DNA from 2 places in the Streptomyces sp. NPDC037273 genome. Region 2 is predicted to be linked to the other one. Evidence: riboswitches for the same ligand, from Rfam matches in the RefSeq annotation. Region 2 holds a riboswitch; the other holds the start of a gene.
What was found. Region 2 has a riboswitch for glycine ahead of gcvT (glycine cleavage system aminomethyltransferase GcvT). Riboswitches for the same ligand answer to the same signal wherever they lie in the genome.
Positions count from the first base shown of each region.

Region 1: another riboswitch for glycine. It lies ahead of gcvP (aminomethyl-transferring glycine dehydrogenase); the one in region 2 lies ahead of gcvT (glycine cleavage system aminomethyltransferase GcvT).

Region 1 is NZ_JBVJVO010000020.1:6,139-21,479, forward strand. It holds gene ACZ7G1_RS34780 (FHA domain-containing protein) at 1-635, shown strand, start outside; gene ftsR (transcriptional regulator FtsR) at 665-1,408, shown strand; gene ACZ7G1_RS34790 (bifunctional nuclease family protein) at 1,462-1,935, shown strand; gene ACZ7G1_RS34795 (MerR family transcriptional regulator) at 2,128-2,745, shown strand; gene ACZ7G1_RS34800 (DNA polymerase IV) at 2,856-4,289, shown strand; gene ACZ7G1_RS34805 (PRC-barrel domain-containing protein) at 4,386-4,751, opposite strand; glycine riboswitch at 4,865-4,964, shown strand; gene gcvP (aminomethyl-transferring glycine dehydrogenase) at 5,142-8,027, shown strand; gene ACZ7G1_RS34815 (DUF5999 family protein) at 8,121-8,327, opposite strand; gene ACZ7G1_RS34820 (hypothetical protein) at 8,660-9,250, opposite strand; gene ACZ7G1_RS34825 (glutamate-cysteine ligase family protein) at 9,732-11,231, shown strand; gene ACZ7G1_RS34830 (CPBP family intramembrane glutamic endopeptidase) at 11,414-12,196, shown strand; gene ACZ7G1_RS34835 (PhzF family phenazine biosynthesis protein) at 12,277-13,086, opposite strand; gene ACZ7G1_RS34840 (ABC transporter permease) at 13,742-14,527, opposite strand; gene ACZ7G1_RS34845 (ATP-binding cassette domain-containing protein) at 14,524-15,341, opposite strand, start outside.
Region 2 is NZ_JBVJVO010000003.1:499,754-515,094, reverse strand. It holds gene ACZ7G1_RS11620 (ABC transporter substrate-binding protein) at 1-261, opposite strand, end outside; gene ACZ7G1_RS11615 (ABC transporter permease) at 372-1,400, opposite strand; gene ACZ7G1_RS11610 (enhanced serine sensitivity protein SseB C-terminal domain-containing protein) at 1,765-2,556, opposite strand; gene ACZ7G1_RS11605 (enhanced serine sensitivity protein SseB) at 2,667-3,407, opposite strand; gene ACZ7G1_RS11600 (AAA family ATPase) at 3,541-4,203, opposite strand; glycine riboswitch at 4,364-4,463, shown strand; glycine riboswitch at 4,464-4,589, shown strand; gene gcvT (glycine cleavage system aminomethyltransferase GcvT) at 4,651-5,766, shown strand; gene gcvH (glycine cleavage system protein GcvH) at 5,844-6,221, shown strand; gene glyA (serine hydroxymethyltransferase) at 6,246-7,514, shown strand; gene ACZ7G1_RS11580 (L-serine ammonia-lyase) at 7,666-9,036, shown strand; gene ACZ7G1_RS11575 (hypothetical protein) at 9,094-9,336, opposite strand; gene ACZ7G1_RS11570 (CopD family protein) at 9,513-10,421, opposite strand; gene ACZ7G1_RS11565 (EF-hand domain-containing protein) at 10,490-10,705, opposite strand; gene ACZ7G1_RS11560 (GNAT family protein) at 10,780-11,415, shown strand; gene ACZ7G1_RS11555 (YncE family protein) at 11,419-12,612, opposite strand; gene ACZ7G1_RS11550 (polysaccharide deacetylase family protein) at 12,612-13,382, opposite strand; gene ACZ7G1_RS11545 (ATP-binding protein) at 13,766-14,272, opposite strand; gene ACZ7G1_RS11540 (enoyl-CoA hydratase/isomerase family protein) at 14,347-15,114, opposite strand; gene ACZ7G1_RS11535 (L,D-transpeptidase) at 15,205-15,341, opposite strand, start outside.

The DNA of each region.
Region 1 (15,341 bases), on a different contig from region 2:
TAGGTTTCGGAGAACCATCAACCTCAAGTACGGGTGGAGGGTTTGCCCCCGATCCGTACGCGACCCAGACCTCCGCGGGGCTGCCGCGGCAGGAGGACGCGTCCATGCCGGTGTGTACGAGGTGCGGTCACCGCAACACGGCCGACAGCCGCTTCTGCTCCCACTGCGGCACGCCGCTGCGGGGCGGGGTCGCCGCCGAGCGCGCGTCGGAGACGACGTCGACCATCTCCATCTCGGGCCTTGAGGCGTACGACGCCGAGGTCACCGGCCAGACGCAGCTGCCGTCGCTCTCTCCCGAGGCGCTGGCGGCCGTGGAGGCGCTGCCGTCGGGTTCCGCGCTCCTCGTGGTGCGCCGGGGTCCGAACTCGGGCAGCCGGTTCCTGCTCGACGGCGAGCTGACCACGGCCGGCCGCCACCCGCAGAGCGACATCTTCCTGGACGACTTCACCGTCTCCAGGCGGCACGTCGAGTTCCGGCGGGCGCAGGACGGCAGCTTCACCGTCTCCGATGTCGGCAGCCTCAACGGCACGTACGTGAACCGTGAACCGATCGACTCGGTCGTTCTGTCCAACGGCGACGAGGTGCAGATCGGCAAGTACCGGCTGGTCTTCTACTCGAGCCAGCGAGGCGTGTGACGCCTCGGAGAAGCCTTCAGGGAAGGTCCATGCTGCGAACACCGACGGGCGGTGCCGGATCCGGCACCGCCACCGCGGGCGACCGGCTGGTCAGCATCGGTACGGTGCTGAACCAGCTGCGCGACGAATTTCCCGAAGTGACGATCTCCAAGATCCGGTTCCTGGAGGCCGAGGGGCTGGTCGAGCCCCGGCGTACGGCCTCCGGATACCGGAAGTTCAGCCCGCAGGACGTGGAGCGGCTCGCCCAGATCCTGCGGATGCAGCGTGACCACTATCTTCCGCTGAAGGTCATCCGCGAGCATCTCGACGCCCTCGCCCGCGGGGAGCAGATCAGGCTTCCGGCGCCCGGGCGCCGGCGGGACCTCCTGGAGGGGGCCTGGGAGCAGGACGCGGAGGCGCCGACCGCCGCGCGGATCGGGCGGGCCGAGCTGCTCGCCGCCGCCGAGGTGACCGAGGCCGAGCTCGCCGAGTGGGAGTCGTACGGTCTGATCGCCGAGACAGAGGGCGGAGGCTACGACGCCGAGAGCGTGACGGTCGCCAGACTCGTAGCGGATCTGGGGAGATTCGGTCTGGAACCGCGCCACCTGCGGGCCGTGAAAGCGGCCGCGGACCGGGAGGCCGGGCTGATCGAGCAGGTGGTCGCACCGCTGCGCCGGCACCGGAATCCGCAGACCAGGGCCCATGCGGAGGCCACCGCGCAGGAGCTGGCGGCGCAGTCCGTACGGCTGCACGCGGCGCTCGTCCAGACGGCCCTGGGCATCCGGCTGCAGTGAGCCCCGAGGGGCCCGACTATCCAAACCGGTCGGGCACGTCCTAGGGTTGCTGTGTGAACGAGCTCGACGTTGTGGGTGTCCGGGTGGAAATGCCCTCCAACCAGCCGATCGTGCTCCTGCGTGAAGTGGGAGGCGATCGGTATCTCCCCATCTGGATCGGACCGGGGGAGGCGACCGCGATCGCCTTCGCCCAGCAGGGGATGGCGCCGCCGCGGCCGCTGACGCACGACCTGTTCAAGGACGTGCTGGAGGCCGTGGGCCAGGAGCTCACCCAAGTCCGCATCACGGATCTGCGTGACGGGGTCTTCTACGCCGAGCTGGTCTTCGCCAGCGGCGTCGAGGTGAGCGCGCGGCCGTCCGACGCGATAGCGCTGGCCCTGCGGACCGGGACGCCGATCTTCGGCAGTGACGGTGTGCTGGACGACGCCGGCATCGCGATTCCGGACGAGCAGGAGGACGAGGTGGAGAAGTTCCGCGAGTTCCTCGACCAGATCTCACCGGAGGACTTCGGGACCAACAGCCAGTGAGGCGCGAAGCCGCGGCCGGAGGCCGTTCGCGGGGTGCCGTCGGAGTAAACGAGTAGCCTTTCCCCGGGGAGAGATCAGGGAAACCACTCTCAGGGTGATTATCACTCGGCGTGCCGAGTGTGGCGATCGTTGACGCACCCCTGGTGACTGCCTACCTTCGTGTGGGCAGGTCAAGGACGGAGGGTCGGCGTGATGAGCAGCGCGGACGGTACGGCAGGTAGCTCGCTCGGACGTGTGTCCGGGGAGAGCGGTCCGTATCCGCTTCACGGCAGTGTGGGCGACTTCGGGACGGACGCGAGTGCCGGCACGGCGGACGAGGCCGTCGGCTATCGCGGACCGACGGCGTGTGCCGCCGCCGGGATCACCTATCGCCAGCTGGACTACTGGGCGCGCACCGGGCTCGTGGAGCCGAGTGTGCGGCCCGCGTACGGGTCGGGGACGCAGCGGCTCTACAGCTTCCGCGACGTCGTCGTGCTGAAGATCGTCAAGCGTTTCCTCGACACCGGGGTGGCGCTGCAGAACATCCGGGCCGCCGTGCAGCACCTGCGGGCCCGGGGTTTTCGCGATCTGGAGCGGATGACGCTCATGAGCGATGGCGCCACGGTCTACGAGTGCTCCTCGCCGGACGAGGTCGTCGACCTGCTCCAGGGCGGGCAGGGCGTCTTCGGGATCGCCGTCGGGGTCGTGTGGCGGGACGTCGAGGCAGCGCTCTCGCAGCTGCACGGGGAGCGCGTCGACACGGGCGAGACGCTGGTCGGACACAACCCGGGTGACGAGCTGGCCAGGCGCCGGCGCGACAAGGCCGTCTGAGCCGGCCCCTTTCGCGGCCCCGCGGATCGATTCGTACGAAGCCGGAACTTCAGCGGCCCCGCCGATCGTGTGCGGGGCCGTTGTCAGTGGCGTAGGGCAGCATCGGAACCGTGAGAGCCGCGCCGACGATCCTGCATCTCGACATGGATGCGTTCTTCGCCGCCGCCGAGCAGGCGGCGAAGCCGAGCCTGCGCGGAAAGCCGGTGGTGGTCGGCGGTCTGGGGCCGCGGGGTGTGGTCGCGACGGCCTCGTACGAGGCGCGGCGGTTCGGGGTGCATTCGGCGATGCCGATGGGGCAGGCGCGCAGACTGGCGCCGAACGCCGCCTATCTCGTGCCGCGGTTCGCCTTCTACCGGTCGATCAGCGAGCAGGTGATGGAGCTGCTCGGCAGACTCTCGCCGCTCGTGGAGCCGCTCAGCCTGGACGAGGCCTTCGTCGATCTGGAGGCCGGGGGTGTGGCCGACGACAGCGCGAGCGCGCGGGCCGTGGGGGAGCGGCTGCGGGCCGACATCCTGGCGACGACGGGGCTGACGGGGTCCGTGGGGCTCGCGGGGTCGAAGATGATCGCGAAGATCGCCTCCGAGGAGGCGAAGCCGAACGGTCTCGTGCTCATCGAGCCGGGCACCGAGCGGGAGCTGCTCGGGCCCAGGTCCGTGCGGATTCTTCCCGGGGTCGGGCCCGCCACCGGGGAGCACCTGCGGAGGGCCGGCATGACCACCGTGTCCGACCTCGCGGAGGCGGGCGAGGACGAGCTCGTACGGCTCCTGGGGCGGGCGCACGGGACCTCGCTGTACCGGATGGCCCGGGGGTACGACGACCGGCCGGTGGTCGCCGAGCGGGACGCGAAGTCCGTGTCGGTCGAGGACACCTTCGACGTGGACCTGCACGACCGGGTGCGGATCAGGGGCGAGGCGGACCGGCTCGCCGACCGGTGTGTGGGGCGGCTGAGGGCCTCGGGGCACTCGGGGCGGACCATCGTCCTGAAGGTGCGGCGGTACGACTTCTCGACGCTGACGCGGTCCGAGACGCTGCGGGGGCCGACGGACGATCCCACGGTGGTCAGGGAGGCCGTGGGGCGGCTCCTCGAGGCCGTGGACACCACCGGGGGCGTACGGCTCCTGGGGGTCGGGGTGAGCGGGCTCGCGGACTACACGCAGGAGGACCTGTTCGCGCAGGCGAGTGCGAGTGCGAGTGCGAGTGCGGAGGCGGGCGCGGGTCCGGGTCAGGGTCCAGGTGCGGAAGCGGGGGTGGGGGAAGGTGCGGAAGGCGCCGCCGCGGCCGTTGAGGGCCCCGTGGGCGGCCTGGAGGACGCGGAGGGGGCAGGAGTGGCGGGAGAGGCTGCCGGGCCCGTGGAGCGGCACTGGGCGCCCGGGCGTGATGTGCGGCATGCGGTGTACGGGGCCGGGTGGGTGCAAGGCAGCGGGCTCGGGCGGGTCACCGTGCGGTTCGAGGAGCCGAGGTCGGCCGTACCGGGGCGGGTCCGGACCTTCGCGGTGGACGATCCGGAGCTGGTGGAGGGGGAGCCGTTGCCCCTGGTGGGGTGAGACGGCCGCGACTGTGCCCCACCCGCGCCGGCCGGCGGTCGTGCGGGTGGGTGGGGGTGCGCCCCGCGGAGGTCGGCCGGGGCGGGGCGCCGGGGGTCAGGGGCCGGCGAGGCGCCCGAAGTCGGTGTCGGGGTAGTCGCTGGGGGGCGGGGGGAGGGTGAGGCTGTAGTGGCGGTAGAGCTGGAGCTCCTGCTCGGGGGAGAGGTGGCGGCCGACGCCGAAGTCGGGGGCGTCCTTGATGAGCGCCCGTTCGAAGGGGATGTGGAGGCCGTCCGCGAGGAGATCGCTGGGTTCCAGGGGGACGAAGGCGTCCCGGCTGAAGAGGCCGGTGCGGACGGCGGCCCATTCGGGGATGCCGGTCGCGTCGTCGAGGTACACCTCGTCCACGGTGCCTATCTTGTGTCCGTTGCGGTCGAACGCCTTGCGGCCGATCAGGCTGCGCGGATCGATGTCGGTCTGCACGGTCCCTCCAACTGGTCGCAACTGCTCTACACCCCTACCAAAGTGCACAACTGGGATGTCGGCCACTTGAGCGATGGGAGGGACAACCGCGCTGGTAGGCTGGCTGTGGCTGTCGACCCTGTGCGGGAGAGTCCCCCGGAGAAACCTTCCGGTGGGCGCCGAAGGAGCAAATCCTCCCCGGAATCTCTCAGGCCCCTGTACCGCGCGGACGAGGTCACTCTGGAAAGCAGAGCGGTGTCCGACGGCACTCGCTCTCACCGACGGTGAAAGCCGGCGTGCCGCGAGGCGTGCCGGTGAAACTCTCAGGTTGAGATGACAGAGGGGGAGGCCGTCCGGGTACCCGCGCCGTGGTGCCCCTCGCAGGTCGTGACGACCAGGAGGCCTCCGTACATGACCGCCAACCGCATTCCGCTCTCCGAGCTCGAGCAGGGCATCCCGTTCGAGCAGCGGCACATCGGACCCGACGCCGAGGCGCGGGCCAAGATGCTCGCCCAGGTCGGTTACGGCTCGCTCGACGAGCTCACCGCCGCCGCGGTGCCGGACGTGATCAAGAACGCCGAGGCGCTGGGCCTGCCGGCCGCGCGCACCGAGGCAGAGGTCCTCGCCGAGCTGCGTACGCTCGCCGACCGCAACCAGGTCCTGGCCCCGATGATCGGACTCGGCTACTACGGCACCTTCACGCCGCCGGTCATCCTGCGCAACGTCATGGAGAACCCGGCCTGGTACACGGCGTACACGCCCTACCAGCCGGAGATCTCCCAGGGCCGCCTCGAAGCCCTGCTGAACTTCCAGACCATGGTCGCCGACCTGACCGGTCTGCCCACCTCGGGCGCCTCCCTCCTGGACGAGGGCACCGCCGCCGCCGAGGCCATGGCGCTGTCCCGCCGTGTCGGCAAGGTCAAGAACGGCGTCTTCCTCATCGACGCCGACGCCCTGCCGCAGACGATCGCCGTCATCGAGACCCGCGCCGAGCCGACCGGTGTCGAGGTCGTCGTCGCCGACCTGAGCGAGGGCATCCCCGCCGAGGTCGCCGAGCGCGGTGTCTTCGGCGTGCTGCTCCAGTACCCCGGTGCCTCCGGCGCCGTCCGCGACATCAAGCCGCTGATCGACGCCGCCCACGAGCTCGGCGCGATCGTCACCGTCGCCGCCGACCTGCTCGCGCTGACGCTGCTGACCTCGCCCGGCGCGCTCGGCGCCGACATCGCGGTCGGCACCACCCAGCGCTTCGGTGTGCCGATGGGCTTCGGCGGTCCGCACGCCGGCTACATGGCCGTCCAGGACAAGCACGCCCGCTCCCTGCCCGGCCGCCTGGTGGGCGTGTCCGTCGACGCCGACGGCAACCGCGCCTACCGCCTGGCCCTGCAGACCCGCGAGCAGCACATCCGCCGCGAGAAGGCCACCAGCAACATCTGCACCGCCCAGGTGCTGCTCGCCGTCATGGCCGGCATGTACGCGGTCTACCACGGCCCGGACGGCCTGAAGCAGATCGCGCAGCGCACCCACCGGTACGCCGCCATCCTCGCCGCGGGTCTGACCGCCGGCGGCGTCGAGCTCACCCAGGGCGCCTTCTTCGACACCGTCACCGCCCGCGTCCCGGGCAAGGCCGACCAGGTCGTGGCCGCCGCCCGCGAGGCCGGCGTGAACCTCCACCGCGTCGACGCCGACCACGTGTCGATCTCCTGCGACGAGACCACCGGCCGCGCGCAGCTCGCCACGGTCTGGGGCGCCTTCGGCGTCACCGCCGACGTCGAGGCCCTCGACCTCTCCGTCGAGGACACCCTGCCGGCCGGGCTGCTGCGCTCCGACGCGTACCTGACCCACCCGGTCTTCCACGCGCACCGCTCCGAGACCTCGATGCTGCGCTACCTGCGCAAGCTCGCGGACCGCGACTACGCGCTGGACCGCGGCATGATCCCGCTCGGCTCCTGCACGATGAAGCTGAACGCGACGACCGAGATGGAGCCGGTGACCTGGCCCGAGTTCGGCCAGATCCACCCGTTCGCCCCGGTCGAGCAGGCGCAGGGCTACGTCACGCTCATCACCGAGCTGGAGGAGCGCCTCGCCGAGGTCACCGGCTACGACAAGGTGTCGATCCAGCCCAACGCCGGTTCGCAGGGCGAGCTGGCCGGCCTGCTCGCCGTCCGCGCCTACCACCGCGCCAACGGCGACCTGCAGCGCACGGTCTGTCTCATCCCGTCCTCCGCGCACGGCACCAACGCCGCCTCCGCGGTGATGGCCGGCATGAAGGTCGTCGTCGTCAAGACCGCCGACGACGGCGAGGTCGACGTCGCGGACCTGCGCGCCAAGATCGAGCAGTACCGCGACGAGCTGTCGGTGCTGATGATCACCTACCCGTCGACGCACGGCGTCTTCGAGGAGCACGTCGCCGACATCTGCGCCGAGGTCCACGAGGCCGGCGGCCAGGTCTACGTCGACGGCGCCAACCTCAACGCGCTGGTCGGTCTGGCCAAGCCGGGCAAGTTCGGCGGCGACGTCTCGCACCTGAACCTGCACAAGACCTTCTGCATCCCGCACGGCGGCGGTGGCCCCGGCGTCGGCCCGGTCGGCGTCCGCGCCCACCTCGCCCCGTACCTGCCGAACCACCCGCTCCAGCCCACCGCGGGCCCGGAGACCGGCGTCGGCCCGATCTCGGCCGCCCCGTGGGGCTCCGCGGGCATCCTGCCGATCTCGTGGTCGTACGTCCGCCTGATGGGCGGCGAGGGCCTCAAGCGCGCCACCCAGGTCGCCGTCCTCGCGGCGAACTACATCGCCAAGCGCCTGGAGCCGCACTTCCCGGTGCTCTACACCGGCCCGGCCGGTCTGGTCGCCCACGAGTGCATCGTGGACCTGCGTCCGCTCTCGAAGGAGACGGGCGTGACGGTCGACGACATCGCCAAGCGCCTCATCGACTACGGCTTCCACGCGCCGACGATGTCGTTCCCGGTGGCCGGCACGCTGATGATCGAGCCGACCGAGTCCGAGGACCTCACCGAGCTCGACCGCTTCTGCGACACGATGATCGCGATCCGCGCCGAGATCGAGAAGGTCGCCTCGGGCGTGTGGCCCGGCGACGACAACCCGCTGCACAACGCGCCGCACACCGCGGCCGCGCTGGGCGGCGAGTGGAACCACCCGTACACCCGTGACGAGGCGGTCTTCCCGGCCGGCGTCTCGGCCGCCGACAAGTACTGGCCGCCGGTGCGCCGCATCGACGGTGCCTTCGGTGACCGGAACCTGGTCTGCTCGTGCCCGCCCATGGACGAGTACGACCACTGAGCATGAGCCGAGGGCCGGTTCGGAGGATCTCCTCCGGGCCGGCCCTCGGTCTTTCCCTCGAAGGCCTTTCCCTCGAACGGTGGCGCCGCCCGCTCAGGCGGCGGTCGTCACCTGGCCCGCGGTGAGCGGCCGGTGCGGGGCGATGATCTGCCCGTCCGGCAGCAGTTCACCGGTGTCCTCGAAGAGCAGGACGCCGTTGCACAGCAGGCTCCAGCCCTGCTCCGGGTGGTGTGCCATCAGTCGGGCCGCCTCCCTGTCGGCGGAGTCGGCGGTCGGACAGGCAGGCTGGTGCTGGCACATGGGTGGGTTCTTTCGCTGCGTCGTAGTGGATGTCCTGCGGCTCTTCGCGCTCATCGCCGCCCCCGTCGGTCGGTTCGGTTCCGATCCCAGTCTTGCCCTACGGAAGGTCATCCGCAGGTATTTCGCGTCAGCTCGTCCTCTCCGGGGAAGACGCATCACCCGCAGGGGCGGTTCAGGTCAACTGCACCGTCTCTTCGGGTGGTTCGGGGTGGTCCGAGCGGGCTAGTCCGTACGGGAGGGGTGTTCGGGAGGTCCGTTCGGGCGCGTTGCTCGGACAGCAGTGCGCCCCGTGACCCGGCCGGGTCACGGGGCGGTGCGGCGCGTGCGGTGGATCAGGCGGGCGCCGCCGAGCCCAGAAGGGGCGGCGGCGCGAGGCGCGTACTCAGGACGGGCAGGAGGTCGGCCACCTGGTAGGGCCGGTGGGCCGCGATCCCGGGCGGCGCGGGGGCGAGCGGCACCATCAGGTCGGCGGCGGCCGGGGCGACGGCGGTGCCCTCGGGCTCCGGGTCCGCGTGCAGCCAGAGGGTCAGCATGTAGAGCTCCGGTACGGAGAGCAGCCGGGGTTCGTACGGGACGGGCAGCGCCTCGGCCTGGAGGAGGGCCCGTTCGGTCGCGGTGACGTACGGTCCCTCGAAGAAGTGCGAGAACGTCCAGCCGTCCGGTGTGAGCATGGTGTCCGCGGCGGCGATCGCCCGGTCCCCGTGCCGGATGAGGAAGCGCCAGCCGGCGAGCCGGGTGCGGGGCGCGATCCCCGGTGCTCCGGCGACGCCGAGGACGTGCACCGGCAGCGGGTGTTCGGGGCTCAGTGGTCCCTGTGCGGCCCGCAGGGCGGGCGTTCGCGCCTCGCGGACGGCGGTCGGCGAGCCGAGGGCCGCGAGGACACTGCGGAGGGCCGGCGCGGGGGCCGGAGAGGGTCGGAGCATGGTGGGTCGCCTCTCACTCAGGAGACACGGTGACGCGTGGGCAGGTACGACGGCGCTGTCGGCGGCGGGGCCAGAGAGGGGCCATGAGGCCATGGCCGGGCGCCAACACTCTGCCTCGTCCGCGGAGTTTATACGACACGTGTTCACACAGTGTTTCCGCTAGACGCCGCCGATATTCCTGACAAGGCGTCATCAAGCCGTATTCGGGGGGAGTTGAAGCGGAATCGTGATGAAGGCGCCGCCCTCACCTGCGTAAATCCCGTGGAGCCGGACGGCTGAATTCCGACCCCGGCTTCGCGGACAATAGGACATTGGTATATGTCGGCCGTTCCGTGCCTTCGGGATGTGCCGGTGGAGCTCTCCGTCAAGACTATCGTCCGACGGCTCACTTCCGCAGGCGTTGTGGATCAGAGGGTTGGGCATCATCGTCCGTGACACGCGGCCGCCATGCGCGGCCGCCCGCTCGGGGAGGGACGCTTCGATGGGGGAGAAGGTCGTGGCCGACGGGTTCGGCCCGTCCGACCGGCAGCACTACCGGAGAAAGCTCCAGCAGTGTCTCGCGGGACTCGCGAGGCTCCTGGCGGAGAAGAGGTTCGACCGGCCGCGCAATCTCATGGGCGTGGAGATCGAACTCAATCTCGCCGGTGCCGACGGGCTGCCCCGCATGCTGAACCAGCCCGTTCTCGAAAAGATCGCGAGCGCCGATTTCCAGACCGAACTCGGAATGTTCAACCTCGAAGTGAACATCGCCCCCCACCAGCTCGGCGGGCGCGTATTCGACCGCCTCGCGGAAGAGATCGGCACCGGGCTCGGATATGCCGACCGGAAGGCCGCCGAACTCGACGCGAGCGTCGTCATGATCGGCATACTGCCCACCCTCGCGCAGAGCGACCTCGTCCACGAGAACCTGTCGTCCGCCGACCGCTACACGCTCCTCAACGACCAGATCCTCGCCGCCCGAGGCGAGGACTTCACCCTCGACATCCACGGCGTCGAACGGCTGCTCTGCACCTCGGAGTCGATCGTCCCCGAGGCGGCCTGCACATCCGTCCAGCTCCACCTCCAGGTCACCCCCGCCCGCTTCGCCGCCGTGTGGAACGCGGCCCAGGCGGTCTCGGGCGTCCAGATCGCGCTCGGCGCCAACGCGCCCTTCGTCTTCGGCCGCGAACTGTGGCGCGAGTCCCGCCCGCCGCTCTTCCTCCAGGCCACCGACACCAGGCCGCCCGAGCTGCAGTCCCAGGGCGTACGGCCCCGCACCTGGTTCGGCGAGCGCTGGGTGGACTCCGTCTACGACCTCTTCGAGGAGAACGTCCGCTACTTCCCCTCGCTCCTGCCCATCTGCGACGAGGAGGACCCGCTCCTCGTCCTCGACGAGGGCGGAGTGCCGCGCCTCCAGGAACTCGTCCTCCACAACGGCACGATCTACCGCTGGAACCGCCCCGTGTACGGCTGGGTCGACGGCGTCCCGCACCTGCGCGTCGAGAACCGCGTCCTGCCCGCGGGCCCGACCGTCGCCGACGTGATCGCCAACGCGGCCTTCTACTACGGCCTCGTCCGCTCGCTCGCCGACGACCCACGGCCGGTCTGGAAGCGGATGACCTTCGAGGACGCCGAGGCCAACTTCGACGCGGCCTGCCGGCACGGCATCGAGGCCGAGCTCCGCTGGCCCCGGTCCGGCCGCGCGGGCGGCGTCGCGACCGTCCCCGCCGTACGGCTCGTCCTCGACGAACTGCTGCCGCTGGCGGCGGCGGGTCTCGACGCCTGGCACATCGAGCCGGCCGACCGCGACCACTACCTCGGGATCATCGAACAGCGCTGCCTGCGGCGGGTGAACGGCGCATCATGGCAGGCCGACACCTTCCATCAGGCCCTGGAATCGGGCCTCGACCGGGAGGCGGCGCTCGCGGCGACGACCCGGCGGTACCGGACGCTGATGCAGGAGGGGGAGCCGGTGCACACCTGGCCGGTGGGCATCGGCTGACGAGGAGAGGTGCTGCCCGCCCCGGGGCGGGCGGGCGGTGGGTCTCCTGCTCTCCGGCGGGTCATGGGTGATCATGTCAAGGTGGTCGAGTCCGGGCGGGGCCAACCGGTCCGGACGAGGCCGACGGATCGGCGTGCGCCCGCGACGGGGAAGTGGAGACAGGTGTGGTGTCGGAGCAATACGTGAGGGACGCTTCCCTGCCCCCGGACGGACTGCCGCGCAAGGTGCTGCGCTCCGAGACCCTGATCGTGCTGGCGCTCTCGCTCGGCGCGAGCGGGGTGTCGTCGCTCATCAGCTTCATCGGCTCGCTCACCAAGCCCGGCGCGCTGAAGGAGCAGGCGGCGACCCTCAACGGCTCGTACGCCCCCGGCCGGCCGTGGCTCGACCTGTCCTGGCAGCTCTTCGGCATCGCCACGGCCCTCGTGCCGGTCCTGCTCGTGGCCCACCTCCTCATGCGCGAAGGCGCCGGGCTCCGGGCCATCGGCTTCGACCGGACCCGCCCCTGGCCGGACCTCGGGCGCGGGACGCTCGTCGCGGCGGGCATCGGGAGCGCGGGCCTCGCCTTCTACCTGGCCGCGCGGGCGTCCGGCTTCAACCTCACCGTGGTGCCGGAGTCGCTGCCCGAGGTGTGGTGGAAGTACCCGGTCCTCATCCTCTCGGCGGTGCAGAACTCCGTCCTGGAAGAGGTCATCGTCGTCGGCTACCTGCTGCGCAGGCTCGGCCAGTTGGGGTGGACGCCGATGGCCGCCCTCGTCGCGAGTTCGGTGCTGCGCGGCTCGTACCACCTCTACCAGGGGATCGGCGGCTTCCTCGGCAACGTGGTGATGGGCGTGGTCTTCGTCCTGCTCTACCGCCGCTGGGGCCGGGTCGGACCGCTGGTGGTGGCGCACGCGCTGCTCGACATCGTGGCCTTCGTCGGGTACGGCCTTCTCGCCGGCAAGGTGGGGTGGCTGCCCACCGGCTGAGGTGCCTCGGCCGTTCTGGGGGGGGAGAGAGACGTGGGGCGTACGGACCGGGTCCGTACGCCCTTCGCCGTTCCCGGGTGTCAGGCGTGCAGTTCGCCGTCGATGACCGTCACGGCACGGCCGGTCAGCAGGGTGCGCTCGCCGCGCAGACGGGTGTGCACGAGGCCGGTGCGGGCGCCGCCCTGGAAGCCGGTGAGGTCCTCGCGGCCGAACCGGGCCGACCAGTACGGGGCGAGGGCCGTGTGGGCGCTTCCGGTCACCGGGTCCTCGTCGATGCCGACGGCGGGGAAGAAGCCGCGGGACACGAAGTCGTAGCCGCTGTCCGGGCGTTCGGCGGCGGCGGTCACGATGACGCCCCGCGAGGAGAGCGTCACCAGGGCCGCGAAGTCCGGGGTCAGGGAGCGGACGGTGGCCTCGTCGCGCAGCTCGACGACCAGGTCGCCGATGTGGGCCGCGGTGTCGTGGACCGCCACGATCTCGGCCCCCAGGGCCTTCGCCAGACCTTCGGGGGTGGGTACGGGGGTCAGGGACGAGGTCGGGAAGTCCATCGTGATCGTGCCGTCCGCCTCGGCCGTGGCGCCGAGGACGCCGGAGCGGGTCGCGAAACGGACGGTGCCGTCCGCCTTGCCGGTGGCGTTCAGGACGTGGGCGGTGGCGAGCGTGGCGTGGCCGCACATGTCGACCTCGGTGGTCGGCGTGAACCAGCGCAGGGCCCAGTCCACGTCCCCGCCGGCCGGCAGCGGGTGGGCGAAGGCCGTCTCGGAGAGGTTGACCTCCGCGGCGACCTTCTGGAGCCAGGCGTCGTCCGGGAAGGAGTCGAGGAGCAGGACCCCGGCGGGGTTGCCGGCGAACGGCCGGTCGGTGAAGGCGTCGACGATTCGGATGCGCATGCCACCGACCGTACAAGGGCCGTGAAGCCCCGGACCAAGGCCAATCGCCGAGAACTGGACCCTCGATGCCGGGCGTCCTCCGGGTGGGGCGTGACCACGCCCACGGTCTTGTGCCGGGCTTCCGGCGCACGGTCACTGGGGGGCTTCGATGATGTTCGGTTATTCGGACGAGTGGTGGGCGCTGCTGTTCGTCCCGGTGATGCTCTGGGTTCCGTTCGGGCCTTTCATCATGTGCGGCATGGGCGTTTGCTGCGCCCTGCGGCCGGGCTGGCGGGCCCGGTTGTGGTCCGTGCTGCTGCCGCTCGTACCCGTGGGGGTGTCCTCGGCCGTCATGCTGCGCCCCTGGGGAGAGCCGAGACGGACCGACGATCTCGTCGGGTACTTCGGTGTGTACGTCCTGGGGATCACCGTGCTGCCCTGGGTGCTGGGGTACGGGGTGACGCGGGTGGTGCGGGCGGTGAAGGCCGCTCGGGGTCGGGGTGCCAAGGGGGGGGCGGCGAGGCGGACGCGGAAGGGGCGGACGCGGAAGGGGGGGGGGGGGGGGGGGGGGGGGGGGGGGTGGTTGGGGGGGGGGGGGGGGGGGGGGGGGGGGAAGGGGGGGGGGGGGGGGGGGGGGGTGGGCCCCCCCCCCCCCCCCCCGGGGTGGGGGAGAGGGCTACTTCGGGTCGCGGTCGAAGGAGGACTTCGACCAGAAGTAGCCGAGCACGGAGAGGGCGAGGCACCAGCCGAGGGCGAACCAGCCGTTGTGGCCGATCTCGGTGCCGAGGAGCAGGCCGCGGAGGGTCTCGATGGCGGGGGTGAAGGGCTGGTACTCGGCGATGGGCTGGAACCAGCCGGGCATCGCGTCGATCGGGACGAACGTGCTGGAGATCAGCGGCAGGAAGATCAGCGGCATCGCGTTGTTGCTCGCCGCCTCGGGGTTCGGGCTGACCAGGCCCATGCCGACCGCGATCCAGGTCAGCGCCAGGGCGAAGAACGCGAGCAGTCCGAAGGCCGCGAGCCATTCGAGGGCCGTGGCGTCCGTGGCGCGGAAGCCGATCGCCACGGCGACGCCGCCGACGAGGGCCACGCTGACCACGCACTGCAGCACGCTGCCGATGACGTGGCCGATGAGCACCGAGCCGCGGTGGATCGCCATCGTGCGGAAGCGGGCGATGATGCCCTCGGTCATGTCCATGGAGACGGAGACCGCGGTGCCGATCGTGGTGCTGCCGATCGTCATCAGGACCAGGCCCGGGACGAGGTACGCGATGTAGTCGGAGCGTCCGGCGCCGCCCATGCCCGCGCTCATCACGTCGCCGAAGACGTACACGAAGAGCAGCAGCAGCATGATCGGCGTGAGCAGCAGGTTGAGCGTCATCGACGGGTAGCGCCGGGCGTGCAGGAGGTTGCGGCGCAGCATCGTGGACGAGTCGCGCACGGCGAGGGAGAGGGTGCTCATCGGACGTTCTCCTTCGACTGGTCGGCCGGGCCGGTCTGGCCGGTCTGGCCGGTCTGGTGGGGCTGGTGGGAGTGGTCGGGGTCGTCGTTGCCGGTGAGGGCGAAGAAGACGTCGTCGAGGTCGGGGGTGTGGACGGTGAGTTCGTCGGCCTCGATGCCGGTCGAGTCCAGCCAGTCGAGGATGGCCCGGAGTTCGCGCTGGCTGCCGCCGCTGGGGAGCTGGAGGGTGAGCGAGTCGTCGTCGCGGGTGACCTCGCGCAGCGCGGTGGCGGCGGCGCGGTAGGTGTCGGGGTCGGTGAAGCGGAGTCGTACGTGTCCGCCGGGGATGAGGCGCTTGAGTTGTTCGGCGGTGCCTTCGGCGGCGATCTTGCCGTTGTTGAGGACGGCGATGCGGTCGGCGAGTTGGTCGGCTTCTTCGAGGTATTGGGTGGTGAGGAAGACGGTGACGCCGGTGGTGACGAGTTCGCGGATGATCTGCCACATGTTGTGGCGGGAGCGGGGGTCGAGGCCGGTGGTGGGTTCGTCGAGGAAGATGACGCGGGGGTCGCCGACGAGGGTCATGGCGATGTCGAGGCGGCGTTTCATGCCGCCGGAGTAGGTGGAGGCGGGATTCTTGGCGGCTTCGGTGAGGTCGAAGCGGGCGAGGAGTTCGGTGGTGACGCGGCGGCCTTCCTTCTTGGGGAGGTGGTGGAGGTCGGCCATGAGGAGCATGTTCTCCTCGCCGGTGATGAGGCCGTCGACGGCGGAGAACTGGCCGGTGACGCCGATCGCGGAGCGGACCTTCTGGGCGTCGGTGGCGAGGTCGTGGCCCGCGA
Region 2 (15,341 bases):
GAAGTCCCACACGAAGCCGTAGTAGCCGCGCTGCGGGTCCCACGAGTCGGCCTCCTGCGAGCCGATGAACTTCAGCTCGCCGCCCTTCTTGGTGGAGGGGCTGGCGACCTTGTTCACGGCGGCGTTGAAGCCGGCCGCGCCCGCCTTGCCGTTGCCGCCGTCACCGGACTTGGCACCGCCACCACAAGCCGTGGCGGCGACCATCGTGGCCGCGGCAAGCAGCGCGCCCGCGGCGATTCTGCGCTGGGAGCTCTTCAGCATGGGTCCAACAACCTCCGGGATAGTGGCGGCCGTTACGGCGGTCCGCCGATTGGGGATCAGCCTCCTGTCGCCAGCGGCAGGGGCGGGTCTTGCGTGTCGTCGGCGAACGGTCAGCGGGAGCCCTTCGGGTCGAGCGCGTCGCGCACGCCGTCGCCGAAGAGGTTGAACGCCAGGACGGTGATGAAGATCGCGAGGCCGGGGATCACCATGAAGAGCGGGTCCGCTTCGTACGTGGTGATGGCCGTCGACAGCATCTGCCCCCAGGAAGCGGTGGGAGGCTTGACACCCGCGCCGAGGAAGCTGAGCGCCGCTTCGGTGAGGATGTTGGTCGGGATCATGAGCGTCGCGTAGACCGTGATCGGGGCGATCAGGTTGGGCAGCAGCTCACGGCGCAGGATGTAGAGGCGGCCGGCGCCCAGGCTCTGGGCGGCCTCGACGTACTCGCGGTTGCGCAGCGAGAGGGTCTGGCCGCGGACGATGCGTCCCACGTACGGCCAGCCGAAGAAGCCGATGACGAGCACCAGGGCGGCGATGCGGACGCCCGAGCCGTCGAGTCCGAGGAGCTTGTTCGGGAGGACGGAGACCAGGGCGATCGTGAAGAGCAGCTGCGGGAAGGCGAGCATGACGTCCATGACCCGGCTGAGGGCCGCGTCGATCCAGCCGCCGAAGTAGCCGGCGATGATGCCGAGGACGGTGCCGAGGGCGACCGCGAAGACCGCCGCGAGGAAGGCGACGAGCAGCGAGATCCGGGCTCCGTAGACGATCCGGCTGAAGACGTCGCGGCCGTTGACGGGCTCGACGCCGAAGAGGAAGTCGGAGCTCACCCCGCCCCAGGAGCCGATCGGGGTGCCGAACAGCGGGTCGATCTGGTCCTCGTGGAACTCGTCCGGCGGGTGGCCGAGGAGGCCGACGATGACCGGCGCGAAGATCGCGACCAGGACGAGGAAGAGGACGACGAACGCGCCGGCGAGGGCGAGCTTGTCGCGCTTGAGGCGCGTCCAGGCGATCTTCCAGGGCGAGCGGCCCTCGATCGCCTTGGCGGCCGTGCCGGGGCCGTCCGGGGTGCCGGAAGCGTCGGGCGCACCGTCGACGGTGGCGGTCGCCTCGCCCGCACTCGTCTCGTGCAGTGGTGCCGTCATCGTGGTGAGGACCCCTCTCGGCCGCCGGTAGCCGGCCCTTGCCCGCCGCGGGTAGCGGCTCGGTGGAACAACCTGCTGGGCATAGGGCTCGAAAAGGAGCCGAACGCCCGGTGTTCCGGGGAGTCTTCAATGCGTTCGTGATCACCCGCCAGCCCTGACGAGGAATGTTTGCTCAAACGTGATGCGGTGCTGCGACTTCCGTTATCCGGACGTCGTGATCACCTGAGCGGACCAACTCGGGTCCTCTTCCCCACAATCGGGCATGTCGCCCAACAGGGCGTTTGAGCTCCTCAATTGGGGCGAACGAAGGCCTCCGGAGAGGCCCCGCGGGGCTGTCGGTACGGACGGGGAGGAAGGCGACGTCTCAGTATCCGGACGGCGCCGGCGGCGGGTAGCCGTACCCCGGAGCGGGCGCGGAACCGCGGCCGACGTGCGCCTCGCGGTCGTAGAAGGGGCGCGCGTTCGCCCGCAGCCAGAGCGCCACCGGGTCGTAGGAGTCGGAGAGGGCGACCGTGGAGACGGGCAGCCCGTCGGGTACGGAGCCGATGGACTGGCGCATCATCGCGCGGACCGTGTCGACGGCCGCCGGGGAGGTGTCGTACAGGTCGAGACCGATGGCGAGGTACGGGGAGCCGAGCGCGGGCTGCACCCAGCCGCGGCGCAGCGCGCGGACGGCCGGGGTGCGGTGGGCGTTCTGCGTGAGCAGGGCGTAGAACTGCGGGATCTCCACGGCGGGCTCGGAGACGCGGAGCGGTCCCGCGGGCATCCGGTCGAGACCGGTGGCGATCCGGCGCAGGTCGGCCCAGGGGATGCCGACGCCGCCGCCGGGGGCGTGCGGGTTCAGCCAGACGCCCCAGCGGTCGGGGTAGAGGGCCCGGGCGATCTCGCGGCCGGTGACGAGCTCGTGGGCGCGGTTCCAGCCGGAGGCGGCGAGCTCCTGGGGGGAGGTGACGCAGGGGGCGTAGCCGAAGCCGTCGACCTCCATGTTCCCGTACTGGGCCTCGGGGGAGCCGGGCGCGCCGTGCCAGAGCAGCATCCAGAGTTCGCCGTCGGCGAGGGCGTGCAGCAGCTGCTCGTACGCGTCGTAGCGTCCGGGTGCCACCTCGCGCAGCATGCGCTCGACTGGTCCGGCCGCAGCGGTGCCTGACGCGCTCACGCTCACCATGGGTCCCCGCCCCTCTTCCGTCCACCATGTTCCGCGCGGCTCGCGTGCCGCTGCCGAGTCGGTTCGGCTCACCGGTCAGTTCAGCTTAAACAGGAGGTCGCTCACACGGCGGCGCGCTGGTAGAACGGGCGCACCCGCTCCAGCAGCCAGTCGCCGACCGGGTCCTGCGCCATGTCGAGCAGGATGAGGTTGACCGGCCAGGCGACCTCGACCCGGCCGAGGGCGCGGCCGAGGGCGTCCAGGGGCGCGTTGCGGTCGGCGCCCTCCCAGTGGGCGAGCTGGACGCCGATGAAGAGGGCCGGTTCGGTGCCCTCGACGCTGGCGAGCGCCCGCCGGGCGCTGGTGACGACGCCGGTGGCCTCGAATTCGGCGGAGGCGGCGGCGAGGAAGTCGACGGGGTCGTCCTGCCAGTCCGGCTCGAAGAGCCGGACGCGGCCGCCGGTGGCGGGGCCGTCGAGCGGGGTGCGGCCGCTGCGGCAGAGTTCGGCGACGGCGGGCGGGGGCAGCGGGACTCCGGCGGTGCCCCCGGGGTTCACGGCGATGCCGAGCTGCGGGGGCAGGCCGCGGGCGAAGTCGCGGGCGGGGGCGACGGCGAAGGACATGTGCTCGCCGACGCAGGCGAGGAACTGCTGCTCGGAGCTGAAGACGGGGACGTAGGCGGCGCCCTCGATCTCCATGGTGGCGAGGTCGAGGCCGGGGCTGTCGGGGCCGCCGCCGTTCGGCAGGGGCACCCAGACCTGGCTGCGGCCCAGCACCTCGACGAGCCGGCCGCCCGCCGCGGGGTTGCCGAGTGAGGCGGCTAGGACCTCTTCGAGCTCATTGCCCGGCCACGTCACGTCCACGGTCGCGTTTCCCCTTCTCGCACGGCCTGCCGCACCGGCCGCCGGGCAGCACCCTAACGCCGCCCCGGGGCCGCCGTGGCCAAAAGGGAAGGGTACGGGGTCCCCCGGGGCGGCGGGACGGGCCGGAGCGGCGCTACGCGGCCTCGCGGAAGGCGATGCGGCGGAGGGTGTCGGCGGCGGCGCGGTCGAGGAGGGTGACGGAGGAGCAGCCGGGCGGGAGGCTGCCTCCCTCGGCGGCCTTGAGGAGCCGGCCGACGGCTCTGCGGTGCCGCGCGAAGGCGTAGGCGGAGACGCCCCGGCCGCGGGCGTCCTGGCCCGCCCTCGCGGTGTCGGGGGTGACGTCGAGGAGGACCAGGTGCAGGGCGCCGCCACGGCGGCGGGCCTCGCGGGCGAGCCAGCCGCGCACCCAGGACTGGGTGCCGCAGTCGTGGACGATCACGCTGATGCCGGAGCGCAGGGCGCGGCGGAGCCCGGCGTAGTGCGCGAGGCGGACGAGGGGGCGGTAGACGGCGTACGGCAGGAGGCGGGGCATGCGGGCCTCCCAGCGCTCGCGGGCGTCCTGGGAGTCGATACCGCGGCCTTCGGCGGCGCGCCTCATGAGGGTGGACTTGCCGCTGCCGGGGAGTCCGGAGACGACGACGAGGTCGCCCGCGGCGAAGAGGAGGGCGCGCGGGCCGTGGCCGCCGCGCTCGCGGAGGTCGCGCAGGAGCCGGCCGCGACGGCGGGTCCTGGCGCGGGCCCGCTGGGCCGGTATCCCGGTGCCGGTGGCGTACGCGCCGGTGTGCTCGATCCTCATCGCGCTCCCCCTGTCGGGTCTCAGGAGACCTGAGGAGACCCTTGCCCACGAAGTGTAAAGAAACGGTAATGAGACACAAGCGATTTGCCCCGCCGACACCGCATGCAATGATGTGCGCGCCAGGCGCGCACAGTCGCCACACAATCGCATACCGGCCGCTCGAATCCGCGCGGGAGAGTTCCGGACCGCCTTCGGCGCCCGGACGCCGAAGGAGCAAGACCCTCCCTTGAATCTCTCAGGCCCCGTACCGCGCGGATGAGGCAGATCTGAAAAGCGGGACACCTGCCGTGTCCCCACCCAAGGTGCAAGCCGAACTCACGTCGCCGATCCCTCGGTGACGAGATGCTCTCGGTGAACCTCTCAGGTTCCATGACAGATGGGGAGGACGTCCTCGCCCGTCATGTGTTTTCGTCACCGATCACGCCCTTGGGACCCGGGAGCCACCCCATGAGCACTGCCCCCCGTCTGACCGCCCTCGATGCCCTGCATCGTTCGCTGGGCGCGACCATGACCGACTTCGCGGGCTGGGACATGCCGCTGCGGTACACGAGCGAGCGCGACGAGCACAACGCCGTCCGCACGAAGGCCGGCCTCTTCGACCTCTCCCACATGGGCGAGATCACGGTCACCGGCCCGCAGGCCGTGGACCTCCTGGACTACGCCCTGGTCGGCAACATCTCCACCGTGGGCAACGGCCGCGCCCGCTACACGATGATCTGCCAGGAGGACGGCGGCATCCTCGACGACCTGATCGTCTACCGCCTGGGCGAGACCGAGTACATGGTCGTCGCCAACGCCTCCAACGCCCAGATCGTCCTGGACGCCCTCGTCGCCCGCTCCGAGGGCTTCGACGCCGAGGTGCGCGACGACCGCGACGCGTACGCGCTGATCGCCGTCCAGGGCCCGGAGTCCCCCGGCATCCTGAAGTCGATCACCGACGCCGACCTGGACGGCCTGAAGTACTACGCCGGTCTGCCGGGCACGGTCGCGGGCGTGCCCGCGCTGATCGCCCGTACCGGCTACACCGGCGAGGACGGTTTCGAGCTGTTCCTGAAGCCCGAGCACGCGGAGGGCGTCTGGAAGGCGCTGACCGAGGCGGGCGCGGGCGTCGGCCTGATCCCCTGCGGCCTGTCCTGCCGTGACACGCTCCGCCTGGAGGCGGGCATGCCGCTGTACGGCCACGAGCTGACCACCGCCCTCACCCCGTTCGACGCGGGCCTCGGCCGGGTCGTGAAGTTCGAGAAGCCCGGCGACTTCGTCGGCCGCAAGGCCCTGGAGGCCGCCGCCGAGCGTGCCGAGACCTCTCCGCCGCGCAAGCTGGTCGGCCTGATCGCCGAGGGCCGCCGTGTCCCGCGCGCGGGCTTCCAGGTCGTCGCCGGCGGCGAGGTCGTGGGCGAGATCACCTCGGGCGCGCCGTCCCCGACGCTCGGCAAGCCGATCGCCATCGCGTACGTCGACGCGGCGCACGCGGCTCCCGGCACGCCGGGTGTAGGTGTGGACATCCGCGGCACCCACGAGCCCTACGAGGTCGTGGCACTGCCGTTCTACAAGCGCCAGAAGTGACGCATTCGTCTCACCCGGCGTCTCACCCCGCAAGACCCACGTACACCAGTACTCCCCCGATCCAGGAGAATCAGGCCATGAGCAACCCCCAGCAGCTTCGCTACAGCAAGGAGCACGAGTGGCTGACGGACGCCGTTGACGGCGTCGCCACCGTCGGCATCACCGAGCACGCGGCGAACGCGCTCGGCGACATCGTGTACGTCCAGCTTCCCGAGGTCGGCGCCACCGTGACCGCGGGCGAGGACTGTGGCGAGCTGGAGTCGACCAAGTCCGTCAGCGAGCTGTACTCCCCGGTGACCGGCGAGGTCGTCGAGACGAACCAGGACGTCGTCGACGACCCGGCGCTGGTGAACACCGCCCCGTTCGAGGGCGGCTGGCTGTTCAAGGTGCGCCTCGCGGACGAGCCGAAGGACCTGCTCTCCGCCGACGAGTACACCGCCTTCACCGCCGGCTAACCGAGACCCCCTAGGGATCGATTCATGTCGCTTCTGAACACTCCCCTCCACGAGCTCGACCCCGACGTCGCCGCCGCCGTCGACGCCGAGCTCCTGCGCCAGCAGTCCACCCTCGAGATGATCGCCTCGGAGAACTTCGCTCCGGTCGCGGTCATGGAGGCCCAGGGCTCCGTCCTCACCAACAAGTACGCCGAGGGCTACCCGGGCCGCCGCTACTACGGCGGCTGCGAGCACGTCGACGTGGCCGAGCAGATCGCGATCGACCGGATCAAGGACCTGTTCGGCGCCGAGTACGCCAACGTCCAGCCGCACTCCGGCGCCTCCGCGAACCAGGCCGCCCTCTTCGCGATCGCCCAGCCGGGCGACACGATCCTGGGCCTGGACCTGGCGCACGGCGGTCACCTGACCCACGGCATGCGCCTGAACTTCTCGGGCAAGCAGTTCAACGTGGTCGCGTACCACGTGGACGAGGCCGGCCTGGTCGACATGGCCGAGGTCGAGCGCCTCGCCAAGGAGCACCGCCCGAAGGTCATCATCGCGGGCTGGTCCGCCTACCCGCGCCAGCTGGACTTCGCGGAGTTCCGCCGGATCGCCGACGAGGTCGAGGCGTACCTGTGGGTCGACATGGCCCACTTCGCCGGCCTGGTCGCGGCGGGTCTGCACCCGAACCCGGTCGAGTACGCGGACGTGGTGACCTCCACCACGCACAAGACGCTCGGCGGCCCGCGCGGCGGCATCATCCTCGCGAAGAAGGAATTCGCGAAGAAGCTGAACTCCTCGGTCTTCCCCGGCTTCCAGGGCGGCCCGCTGGAGCACGTGATCGCGGCCAAGGCCGTCTCCTTCAAGGTCGCGGCCTCGGAGGAGTTCAAGGAGCGCCAGCAGCGCACCCTGGACGGCGCCCGCGCGCTGGCCGAGCGCCTGGTCCAGGACGACGTCACCGCCCACGGCGTCTCGGTCCTGTCCGGCGGCACGGACGTGCACCTGGTCCTGGTGGACCTGCGGAACTCCGAGCTGGACGGCCAGCAGGCCGAGGACCGTCTCCACGAGGTCGGCATCACGGTCAACCGGAACGCCGTTCCGAACGACCCGCGCCCGCCGATGGTCACCTCGGGTCTGCGCATCGGTACGCCGGCGCTCGCCACCCGCGGTTTCCAGGCGGAGGACTTCGCCGAGGTCGCCGACGTGATCGCGGAGACCCTGAAGCCGGGCTTCGACGCCGAGAAGGCCGAGGCGCTCAAGGCCCGCGTGACCGCGCTGGCGGACAAGCACCCGCTGTACCCCGGCCTGAAGTAATTTCGTACCCTTTTGTTCGTACGAAAGCTCCGGGGCACCGCGCACACTGGACAGTGAGCGCGGTGCCCCTGCTCATGCTCAGCCCCCTCCCCACGCTTTTCTGCTCCACCCCGGCAGACAACGGCGTCTAGCCCCCACAAGGAGTCCTTCCGTGGCCATCTCGGTCTTCGACCTGTTCTCGATCGGCATCGGTCCGTCGAGCTCCCACACGGTGGGCCCCATGCGCGCGGCCCGGATGTTCGCCCGCCGGCTGAAGAACGAGGGCCTGCTGGCCCACACGGCGGCGATACGAGCGGAGCTGTACGGCTCGCTCGGCGCGACCGGCCACGGCCACGGCACCCCGAAGGCGGTGCTCCTGGGCCTGGAGGGCAACTCGCCGCGCACCGTGGACGTGGAGAGCGCCGACGAGGAGTTCGAGCGGATCAAGGCGAGCGGGAAGATCAACTTGCTCGGCGCGCACGAGATCCCGTTCTCCTTCGACGACGACCTGATCCTGCACCGGCGCAAGGCGCTCCCGTACCACGCCAACGGCATGACGGTCTTCGCGTACGACGCGGAGGGCGCGCTCGTCCTGGAGAAGACGTACTACTCGGTCGGCGGCGGCTTCGTCGTGGACGAGGACGCCGTGGCCGGCGAGAACCCGATCGTGCCGGACGACACGGTCCTGAAGTACCCCTTCCGCACCGGTGACGAGCTGCTGCGGCTGGCGAAGGAGACCGGTCTGTCGATCTCCTCGATGATGCTGGAGAACGAGAAGGCCTGGCGCACCGAGGAGGAGATCCGCGCCGGTCTCCTGGAGATCTGGCGGGTCATGCAGGCCTGCGTCTCGCGCGGCATGTCCCGCGAGGGCATCCTGCCGGGCGGTCTGAAGGTCCGCCGCCGCGCGGCGACCTCGGCCCGCAAGCTGCGCTCCGAGGGCGACCCGGCGGCGCACGCGATGGAGTGGATCACCCTCTACGCGATGGCCGTGAACGAGGAGAACGCGGCGGGCGGCCGGGTGGTCACCGCCCCGACCAACGGCGCGGCCGGCATCATCCCGGCGGTCCTTCACTACTACATGAACTTCGTGCCGGGCGCCGACGAGGACGGCATCGTCCGCTTCCTGCTCGCGGCCGGCGCGGTCGGCATGCTGTTCAAGGAGAACGCCTCGATCTCCGGCGCCGAGGTCGGCTGCCAGGGCGAGGTCGGCTCGGCCTGCTCGATGGCGGCCGGCGCGCTCGCCGAGGTCCTCGGCGGCACCCCGGAGCAGGTGGAGAACGCGGCCGAGATCGGCATGGAGCACAACCTGGGCCTGACCTGCGACCCGGTCGGCGGCCTGGTCCAGATCCCGTGCATCGAGCGGAACGGCATGGCGGCGGTCAAGGCCGTCACGGCGGCGAAGATGTCGATGCGCGGCGACGGCAGCCACCTGGTCTCCCTCGACAAGGTCATCAAGACCATGAAGGAGACCGGCGCGGACATGAGCGTGAAGTACAAGGAGACCGCGCGCGGCGGTCTCGCGGTGAACATCATCGAGTGCTGAACCGTTCACGCGCACGGCCGGCCGGCCCCGGGATTCCCGGGGCCGGCCGTTCGTGTGTCAGGCGCGGACCCAGAGGACGATCACGTCCGGGCGGGTGGAGCTGAGGGGCTCGCAGAAGAAGATCGGGCCCCAGATCTGGTATCCGGCCTTGCCCGCGGCCTGGCACTCGGCGTACGAGGCGTGGTGGCTGCGCGGGTACCAGCCCGCGCCCGGGTTGGCCGAGGCGGAGCCGGCGGCGCCGAGCGCGAGGGCTCCGGCGGTGACGGCGGTGGCGAGTGCGGCTGCTGTGCGGCGGTACATGGCATTGCCTCCTGAAAACGCCGGGATGCCCCGGCGGAGTACGTGACGATGCGATGTGGTGCGTTACGTGCCGGCTGCGCAGCCGGGGACGAACGTACCGTCACGGACATGGCCGCACAATAGGTCTAGGCCAATGCGTCAGGTCGGTTCGCCCGACCGCTCGTCGGACCGTTCGCTCAGTGCGTCAGGCCGTGCGGATCGGGCACCACGGTGAGCAGCGCCGACACGACCACGATCGCCACCAGGACGGAGACCTCGACCCGGGCCGGCGCCTGGGCGTTCCCGCCGGAGAGCAGGCGGCCGCGGGCCGCCAGCGCGAGCAGGCTCGCGCCGCCGAAGAGCGCCAGCTTCACCAGGAGGAGCCGGCCGTAGGCGGTGGTGAGGACGGCGTCGAGCGGCAGCCTGCGGAGCGTGGAGGCGGTGCCGGTGACGACGAGCGCGGCGTACACCCAGGCGGCCATCCGGGCGTATCGGAGCAGGACGTCCCGGCCGCCGCCGCGCAGCCGCATGGTGCGGAGCACGTACAGGAGGGTGCCGACCCAGAGCGAGGCAGCGGTGAGGTGGACGACGGTCAGACCGGTCCCCAGGGCCTGCTGGTGCGCCTCCGGGTGGGCGCGCATCGCCTCGGCGCCGATGGCGACGGCGAGCGGCAGGACGGCGAGGCCGGGGCGCCGGGAGGCGGCGCAGAGGGCGGCGAGGACGAAGGCGTTGGCCGTGACGAGCAGCAGGCGGCCCTCGCGCAGTCCGTAGACGACGGCGGGACTGAGGCCGCTGACGGCCGTGAAGAGGAGCAGGAGCCCGGCGGAGGCGGCCGCGGCGAGCAGCGCGGCGGGCACGGAGCGGCTCCGGGGCAGCGGGCCGTCGCGGGCTATCCGGCCTCCGGCCAGTTCGCCCAGGTGCACGGCGAGGCCGGTGAGGACGAGGAGCCGCAGCAGCGAGGTGGTGCCGGCCGCGGGTATCCGCAGTTCGCCGGTGCCCGTCTGGGCGAGTCCGGCGCCGAGCAGGGCGACGGCGAGGACGGCGCTCGCGGCGACGACCGCCACCGTCAGACGGCTCGGGGTACCGAAAGGTCCGGGAAGCGTCACCGGTCGATCGTCACCGAGCCCCGGGCGGGCGGCAACTCAGCGTTGCCTCGCCCGCCCGGGCGGGCGGGTCAGGCCTTGCTGTAGTGCGCCCAGAACTCGTCCCAGGAAAGGACGCCGTCGCCGTTGTCGTCGCGCTGCTTGATGAGCACCTCGGCGACCGTCTCCGTGACGTTGAAGTCGCCGTGCTTCGCCATGAGGCTCTTGTACTCCGCGGCGGTGATGAAGCCGTCGCCGTCCGCGTCGAACTGGTTGAATGCCGTACGTGCCGACTCGATGTCCGCCACTGCTTCCGCCCCTTCTCGGTGCTTATCTGACGGGGGTCAGATTAGCTGGCCCGCCCCTGCCGGATGATGGGGGTATGAACGAACTGGCACGGATCCTGGCGGACGCGGCGCGCGGGACCTTCCCGCCCCCGGACGGCTCGACGACGGTGGTGCCGCAGCCCAGCCCGCGGGACGCCGGAGTGCTGGCCTTCACCGCCCATTCGGTGATCTTCACGGACGCCGACCCGGCATGGGTACGGGCCGAGCTCGCGGCCACGTCGAGCGACCCGCTCGCGGCCAGCATGAACCCCGGCTTCCTGGTCGCCCTGATGGCCCGCACCGGCCTGCACATGAACACCATCGACCTGCTCACCGTCGCCGACCGCCTGCCCGGCGCTCCCCCGCTGGAGCTGCGGGAGATCGAGGACCCGGCGCACCCCCGGGTGGCGCGGGCCCTGAAGTTCCGCGACGACGTCCAGGTCTGGGCGGCCGACGGCGGCGTCCTGATCCTCGGCCGGGGCGTCGCGGGCCGCTGGGAGGCGGCGATCGAGGTGGACGAGGAGGTGCGCCACCGGGGCCTGGGCCGGGCCCTGGCGACGGCGGCGCGCCACCTCACGCCCGGCGAGGTGGTGTGGGCCCAGCAGTCCCCGGGCAACGCCCGGAGCGTCCGGACCTTCCAGGCGGCGGGCTACCGCCCGGTGGCGTCGGAGGCGCTGCTGGTCGCCGGCTGAGGCTCATCTGAAGATGCCGGTGTGCCCGAGCGAGTAGCGGCCGGGCTGCGGGTAGACGGCGAGGCCGTGCGGGCCGCCGCCGACCGGGATGCGGGCCAGCTGCGCGCCGGTCGTGGTGTCGATCGCGTACACCTCGGAGTCGTACCGGCCGGAGAGCCAGAGGACCTTGCCGTCGGCGGAGACGCCGCCCATGTCGGGGGAGCCGCCGTTGGGCAGCCACCACTTCTTGGTGAGCTTGTTCTTGCCGAAGTCGAAGACGGAGACGGAGCCCTCGCCGCGGTTGGGGACGTACATCTCGCGCGAGTCCCGGCTGATGTAGAGGCCGTGGCAGCCCTTGCCGGTGGGGAGCAGGGTGGGGGTGGTGAAGTTCTCGCCGTCGAGCACCCACATGCCGTGGGCCATCATGTCGGCGATGTAGAAGGTCTTCCCGTCCGGGGAGATCTTCACGTCCTGCGGCATGGCGCCCTCGAAGGGCAGCTTGAGCTGCCCGACGACCTCCATCTTCTCGGTGTCGACCTTGAGGAGTTCGCCGGAGAACTCGCAGGAGACGACGAAGTAGCGGCCGTCGGCGGAGAAGTCGGCGTGGTTGACGCCGTAACAGCTGACCGGGACGGTCTTGCGCCGTTCCATGGTGTGCGGGTCGCGGAAGACGAGTTCGCGGTCGAGCGAGGCCATCACCACGGCGTACTTGCCGTTCGGCGTGAAGTAGAGGTTGTACGGGTCGTGGACCTCGACCGGCTTGCCGGCGACTCCCGTGGCGGGGTCGATGGGGGTGAGGGTGTGGCCCCGGTTGTTGTTGACCCAGAGGGTCTTCATGTCCCAGGACGGGACGACGTGCTGGGGCTGGACGCCGACCGGGATGGTCTCGATGACCTTGTAGGTGGCGGGGTCGATGACCGAGACGGTGTTGGAGTTGGTGTTGGGGACGTAGACCCGGGAGGGGAAGTCCCGTACCGCCGGGGCGAGTCGATTGGGCCGGTCGGCGGCGTAGACGTCGTTCGGGTCGAGCAGCGGCGGCATGCCGGGGAGCCCGGCGGGTGCGGCGGCCGGTTTGGGGACGGCGGGTGCGGCCGCCTTCTTCACGGCCGACGCGCCGCCGTGGTCGGTGGTGCCGCAGCCCGCGAGGGCGGCGAGCAGCGCGGCGGCGAGCAGGGTCCTGGTGCGGGGTGCGAGGCGTCCGGGCGGGTGGCGGTCCATCAGGTCAGCAGCTCCGTGGTGGTGACCGCGCGCAGTCCGCGGCGGTCGAGGTCGGCGAGGAGGAGGGGCAGCGCGGCGGCGGTGTCCGGGTAGCCGAAGTGCAGGCTGACCACCGAGCCGGCCCGGACGGCCCCGGTGACGTTGCGGACGACGGCGGCCGGTCCGGGCGAGGTGAAGTCGAGCGAGTCGACGTCGTACGAGAGGACGTGCGGGTATCCGGCGCGGCGGGCGGCGCGCAGGACGGCGGGGGCGGCGTGCTGGGTGCGGGAGGGCCGGAACCAGCTGCCGATGGAGCCGGTGAGCCGGCGCAGCCGGGTGGCGCAGGCCTCGATCTCGGCGTGGGCCTCGGCCTCGGTCATGGCGTTGACGTCGATGTGGTGCTGGGTGTGGTTGCCGAGGTCGTGGCCGCCGTCGAGGACGCGGCGGGCGAGGTCGGGGTGGTCGTCGAGCCAGCTGCCGACGGCGAGGACGGTGACGCGGGCGCCGGCCTTCTCGGCCTGGCCGAGGAGGGTGCGGGCGAGGGCGGGGTCGCCCTGGCCGTGGAAGGTGAGGGCGACCCTGGGCCGGTCGCGGGGGCCGTGCGCGATCTCGTCGGGCCGGCCGGGGAAGCGGCGGGGTGCGGGGGCGACGGCGGGCGCGGGGGCGGGGCGGCGCGCGGCGGCGGGGGTGGGCGCGGGGCGGGGCTCGGTACCGCAGGCGGTGGCGAGGGCTCCGGCGACGGCGGCGGCCGCGCCCGCCCGGAGGGCTCCTCGGCGGTCGGTCGGCTTCACCCGACCATTGAATGCCCGCCTTGCCCGTTTTATTACGATTAGGCCAATTCAGGACGTTTGCAGCCGAAGCCGGGGTGTCCAACATGCGGACGATCCCGGCAAACAATCGATGAACCGCATAGTCATTCACCATTTAGAAGGTGGGTGCTGCATGTCACCAACGATTCATTGTTGAACTGTCCGCATTTGACCTAACTTGCCCCAGTAGGGACTTTTGGCGGCACGGCCGCCTGTCTGCCATAGTCGGAGTCACCGACCCCCTTTGACCCGGGCCAGGTCGACATAGCGGCCGTGGATACACCCCCCCGTCCACGGCGCATCACACGGAAGCCCCCAGGCGCCCCACCACGGCACACGGGGGCTTCCGTGCGTGCGGAGGAGTCTCAGGGGCGGTCGGCGACCCGCATCTCGAACCAGGTCGTCTTGCCGCGCGGCGCCAGGTCCACGCCCCAGCGGTCCGAGAGCTTGTCGACCAGGAAGAGACCGCGGCCGCTGGTGTCGAGCTCGTGCACCGGCATCAGACAGGGCAGCCCGCGCGAGGGGTCGCGCACCTCGACCCGGATCCAGCCGCGGCGGCGCTGGAGCCGCAGCGCGAAGACCCGGGCACCGGTGTGCCGGACCGCGTTCCCGACGAGCTCCGAGACGAGGAGCACCGCGTGCTCGGCGATCTGCGGGCCGAGCCCCCACTGGCGCAGGATCACGTCCTTGGTGAGCCTGCGGGCCACCCACGCCGACTCGGGACGGGACGGCAGCCGCACGTCCTCCTCGGCCGGGTTGCCGTACAACTCGACTGCGCCGGCGGCCTGTTCGTCGTCCGCGGCCGGAGACCAGCGCGCGGCGGCGGCGCTGCCGCGCTGCCAAGGTTGTTCCCTACCCTCCAGGCCCGCCATGCCCCCCATCATGGCCGCACGGAGCCCTCCGCGGGGGCCGTTCCGCCGGAATCGGCCCCCTCGGTGACGGGCTGTCAGGCGAACTTCGCCTTGCCCGGGCCCTCTTCGACGAAGCTGCGCATCCCGCGCTCGCGGTCCTCGGTCGCGAACAGGCCCGCGAACCAGGTGCGCTCGATGGCCAGACCGGTGTCGATGTCGGCCTCCAGACCCTGGTCGACGGCCTCCTTCGCGGCCCGCAGGGCGACCGCCGGGCCCTGCGCCAGCTTGGCGGCCCAGGCGTGCGCCTGCTCGTACACCTCGGCGGCCGGGACGACCCGGTCGACCAGGCCGAGCGACAGGGCCTCGTCCGCCTTCACCATCCGGCCGGTGAAGATGAGGTCCTTGGCCCGGGAGGGGCCGATCAGGCGGGACAGGCGCTGGGTGCCGCCCGCGCCCGGGATCAGGCCGAGCAGGATCTCCGGCTGGCCCAGCTTCGCGTTGTCGGCGGCGATCCGGTAGTCGGCGCAGAGCGCGAGCTCGCAGCCGCCGCCGAGCGCGTACCCGGTGACGGCGGCCACCACGGGCTTGGGGATGCGGGCGATCGCGGTGAAGGAGTCCTGGAGGGCGCGCGACCGCTTGACCATGGCCACGTGGTCCATGACCTGCATCTCCTTGATGTCCGCGCCGGCCGCGAACACCTTCTCCCCGCCGTAGAGGATCACGGCCCGCACGTCGTCGCGGTCGGTCGCCTCCTGGGCCAGCTCGCGCAGCCGGTCCTGGACGGCGATGTCCAGCGCGTTCATCGGGGGACGGTCGAGGCGGATCGTGCCGACGCCTTCGGCGACTTCGAGGTTCACAGTCATGAAGGGAAGGTTAGTGGGCGTTAACGCGAAGGGACCCGGTGCTGTTGCTCACAGCACCGGGTCCCACCGTCGGACGGCGTCAGCGGGGATCTAGGCGATCCACTCCGACCAGTCCATGTTCCAGCCGTTCAGGCCGTTCTCCGGCTTGATCTGCTTGTCCTTGGAGTTCTTCACGATGACGACGTCGCCGATGAGCGAGCGGTCGAAGAACCAGGCCGACGGGGTCG